DNA from 2 places in the Robinsoniella sp. RHS genome. Region 2 is predicted to be linked to the other one. Evidence: riboswitches for the same ligand, from Rfam matches in the RefSeq annotation. Region 2 holds a riboswitch; the other holds the start of a gene.
The links. Region 2 has a riboswitch for glycine ahead of gcvT (glycine cleavage system aminomethyltransferase GcvT). Riboswitches for the same ligand answer to the same signal wherever they lie in the genome.
Positions count from the first base shown of each region.

Region 1: linked by a shared signal. The riboswitch ahead of RHS_RS24290 (sodium:alanine symporter family protein) and the one ahead of gcvT (glycine cleavage system aminomethyltransferase GcvT) in region 2 are both predicted to bind glycine.

Region 1 covers NZ_JNGB01000113.1:8,091-10,506, reverse strand. The annotation lists gene RHS_RS24295 (hypothetical protein) at 14-586, shown strand; glycine riboswitch at 697-799, shown strand; gene RHS_RS24290 (sodium:alanine symporter family protein) at 885-2,285, shown strand.
Region 2 covers NZ_JNGB01000072.1:21,574-23,989, reverse strand. The annotation lists gene gcvT (glycine cleavage system aminomethyltransferase GcvT) at 1-1,028, opposite strand, end outside; glycine riboswitch at 1,230-1,312, opposite strand; gene RHS_RS21065 (uroporphyrinogen decarboxylase family protein) at 1,432-2,416, opposite strand, start outside.

The DNA.
Region 1 (2,416 bases), on a different contig from region 2:
AAAGGGGACTAATATGAGTCAGGTTCAAGGCATGTTAGAACGGCTGCCGGCAGAAATGTCAAGTGTATTTCTGGCGATTACGGTTATAATGGCATTGGTTAATTGTTTTTTCGGATATCGGCTGCTTAAATTCTGGGTATCTTTATTTGGATTTGTTACCGGAGCGGGAGCTGGATATTTTATTGCCGATTATTTTATTCATAATTCAATCATTACAGTCATTGCGGCAATCATATGTGGTGTTGTATTGATGGGACTGGCATTTAAGGTTTATCTTGCAGGGGTATTTATTCTTTGCGGAGCACTTGCCTATTTTGCCATAAATGAAATAATGTCACCGGATATCTGGTGGAAATTTGTGATCTGCATTGTCTTAGGTCTGTTAATCGGGCTTATTGCAGTTAAGTTTGTGAGACCGGCTGTTATTGTAAGTTCCGGAATCCATGGCGGAATATCTTCGGTTGGTGCTATTTTAACAGCAGCCGGTCTGAAGGACCACACTATGGCAGTTGTGGCAGGTCTGGTACTTGCATTGGCAGGAATTTTATTTCAGTTTGCCAATACCAGAAGGCTGGAGCGTCCTTAATCGGCAAAGCCCAATTCTTTTGTGTACAAAATCAAGAAAATTCCTTGCAACAACGGTTAACATATGGTATAGTATCTCCTGTCAAAGACAAATGTCCAATTAGGGCATACAATGACAACTCTGGAGAGTCTCAAAGAACGGGCGCCGAAGGTGTACAGTGGGTATAATATAATGACCCGCCTATCTCTCAGGCAAAAGGACAGGGCTATATCTGTATAAGTTCTACTCTTTAGGGGGCTGATTATTTTATCAGCTCTTTTTCTATTGCATTGAAACAGATAAAGGAGAGAAGAGAATTATGCTGAAACAAATGAACACGATATTAGGAAACATTGATGATTTCCTTTGGGGGATTCCCCTTATTGTACTTATCTTAGCTACGGGTATCTATTTGACGGTCCGCCTGAAAGGGCTGCAAATCACAAAACTTCCCAAAGCGCTTAAGTATATGTTTAAAAATGAAGAGGGCGGCCATGGGGAAGTGACCAGCTTTGCGGCTCTTTGTATGGCGCTTTCCGCAACCATTGGAACTGGTAATATAGTCGGGGTGGCTACTGCGATCGTAGCAGGCGGACCGGGTGCATTATTTTGGATGTGGGTTGCTGCATTATTTGGTATGGCAACAAAATATGCAGAGGGCGTATTGGCGATTAAATACCGGGTAATCAATGATGACGGGCATGTAATCGGAGGGCCTTTTTATTATATTCAAAATGGAATGGGAGTTAAATGGAAATGGCTTGCAAAATTATTTGCATTCTTCGGACTGGGTGTAGGACTTCTGGGAATTGGTACCTTTACCCAGGTGAATGGTATCTCCAATGCCGTTAATAATTTTTTTGATCCAGGCAATGCCTGGAGCGTATCTATTTTAGGAAGGGATTATTCCTGGACAGTGGTAATCGCAGGAATTATTTTGACGATTGCCGTTGGTATGGTAATCATTGGAGGGATCAAACGAATTTCCAGTGTATCCCAGATTGTTGTACCTTTTATGGCGGGGATATACATATTTGCCTGCCTGCTGCTTTTAGTGTTGAATTATAAGCATATCCCCAATGCATTTAAAGCAATTTTTGAGGGAGCATTTGGCCTTCGGGCAGCGGCAGGAGGAGCGCTGGGAAGCATAATGGTGGCAATGCAGAAGGGAATAGCGCGCGGAATTTTCTCAAATGAGGCAGGCCTTGGAAGTGCTCCCATTGCAGCAGCGGCAGCTCAGACAAATGAGCCGGTCCGCCAGGGATTAGTTTCTATGACAGGAACTTTTATTGATACAATTGTAATCTGTACGATGACGGGGCTTACTATCGTTATTACGGATACCTGGAATATCGGATTGGAAGGGGTTGCGGTGACCACAGCGGCATTTCAGCAGGGGCTTCCATTCAGTAATACGGTCAGTGCATTTATATTGATGGTATGCCTTGTATTTTTTGCATTCACCACAATATTGGGCTGGGATTATTATAGCGAACGGTGCCTGGAATATCTTTGCGGATATAATAAAAAGATATTAAATGGTTACCGGTGGCTGTATATCCTGGCAGTCTTTATCGGTCCGTTTATGACCGTATCTGCAGTTTGGATAATTGCGGATATTTTCAATGCATTAATGGCACTGCCCAACTTAATTGCAATATTGGTATTAAGCGGCGTTATCGTATCAGAAACGAAAAAATATTTTTCCAAAATCAAATAATCTGCAATAACATTTAAAAACATCACTTTCTGATAAAGTGATGTTTTTAAATATAAAATAAAATCACTTGAAATAAAATCTGAACAGTGATATAATACAAACATAAAATCTAAATATCCAATTCTAAGAAG
Region 2 (2,416 bases):
ACAACTGCTTCTACTTCGTCACCAGCTTTTACTCTATCCCGATCCAAAAGCGCCATAGCAATGGAATACTGGAATAGTGGAGAATACGTTCCCGAAGTAGTCTTCCCAATCAGACTTCCCTCCCGGTAAATATCAGCCTGTTCTCTTATAATTCCCCGTCCTGTTACTTTCAGTCCCATTCTGTGCCTGGGATAACCAGCCCCTTCCTCCAAAGCTTTCTTTCCGATAAAATCTTCTTTTTTCATTTTTATAAAGTTTTCCAGCCCCGCTTCGCACGGTGTGATCTGTTCATCCATTTCATGACCATAAAGGGGCATAGCAGCTTCCAGTCTGAGTGTATCCCTGGCACCAAGTCCGCAGGGCAAAATCCCTTCTGCCTCTCCAAGTTCCATGAGAAGATCCCAGATTATAACTGCATCTTCCGGTTTACAGTAAAATTCAAATCCCTCTTCCCCGGTATACCCTGTTTTTGAAATAGTACAGGGGATTCCTTTTATCTGACCTTTAAAATTCGCACTGTAATACTTTTTCGGAATATCTTTTTCGGATACCGCCTTTTTAATTACCGCTTCTGCTCCAGGACCCTGAAGTGCAATCTGCGCCGTGAAGTCTGAGATGTCCATCAACTGCACATCTCCAAAACGATGCTGATTCATCCAGGCAAAATCTTTTTCCCTATTAGCCGCATTTACCACAATAAAGTAATCTTCTTCTTTGATCTTATAAACGATCAGATCATCCAGAATTCCTCCCCCTTCGTTACACATGGGACTGTACCTTGCCTGCCCGTCATACATATTAGTAAAATCATTTGTCAGAAGATAATTTAAATTTCTCAAAGCATCCTTTCCCCTGCAAATAAATTCACCCATGTGGGAAACATCAAACAATCCGCAGTTCTTCCGCACTGCCATATGTTCTGCAATCACTCCCGCATCATATTGAACCGGAAGCTGATAACCTGCAAAATCCACCATTTTTCCTTTCTGACTTACATGTCTTTCGTAAAGCGGCGTCTTACGCTCCATAGTTTTCCTCCTTTTTTACTGACTCCACCCACACCGAAACACACAAAAAAAGACGGGCTGAATAAATGAAGATATACTTCATTCATTCAATCCGTCTCTGTCCTTTTACCTGAAAGATTAGTCCATTCCTGCATACGTCAGAAAATGACCTGTACCGGGAACAGATTTACTTCGTTGGTGCTGCTGCGCTCTCCAGAGATTCGTCCAGATCTGGTTCTTTTGCCTGAGAGTTTCCATACTTTCCCCTTCGGCGCTATCTGCATAGTCTCTCCCAAATCCTTCTACCGAATATGCTATTTTAATTCCGTCACTTGTGTATACCAGTGCCTGCTTCTATAGATTCATCCTATCATAGAGCATATGGTACGTCAACCATAATTTTCCCGAAGCGTACTATTTCAGCTTAAATCTGTGTTTCGCTGAGAAGGACGCTTTCTTCCTTTGCTCCTGCACTCATCGCCATCACATTTTCAAATGGCACATTTGGAAGCAGCGCCTCATGGCTTGGGGATACGATAAACTTACCTTTAAAGATATCGCGAAGTCTTAATACTTCTTCTTTTACCTGACTGCCGTTCCCAAAGGGCAGCAGTTCCTGAGTATCCACACCTCCCATAAATACCAGCTTTCCTCCATATTTTGCCGCCAGATTTTCTGCATCCATTCCTGCTGCTTTTGCCTGAAGGGGATGAAGGATATCAATGCCCGCATCGATCAGTTTTGGAATAATCAGATCTATGGCCCCGCAGGAATGCATGGCTGTTTTCAGCCCCTCTGCCTTTATTCCCTGAACGATTTCCGTGAGATAGGGCAGTACAAATTCATCAAAGCTCTCCGGACTGATCAGAAGACTTAACTGAGTGCCCAGATCATTTCCAAAAAACGCTGCGCTCAAATATGGTTTTGCCTGCCACAGGTAACGCCGGTTGGCTTCCAGATAAAAATCTACAATATGGCGTGTTGCAGCATGTACTACCTCCGGATCGGTATACATCTTAACAAAATAATTTTCCATTCCAAAAAAATCACATAATACATGAAAAAACGGACACCACATCCCACCAAATACTGCCAGACCTTTTTCATATGCGTATCTGCTATCTTCCAGACAGTTTGTAAAATCCAGATATGCAGGATCTGGCCAGGGAAACGCTTCTATTTCTGCAATACTTTCACAATCAGCAAATATCCCGCCGCTTCCAAGACGTTTCCTTTCCTCGTTAAAACAGTTCCACATAGGTGATCCATCCGGACTTTTCCAGCACTCCGGATCCAGTTCGGGACTCAGCCATATCATATCGGAATTAATTTTCAGGTTAAAATCAGCTTCTGACTTCCCGTTATTTCCAGTAATACCTGTTTCCTGATAATAGATCTTTTTCGCTTCA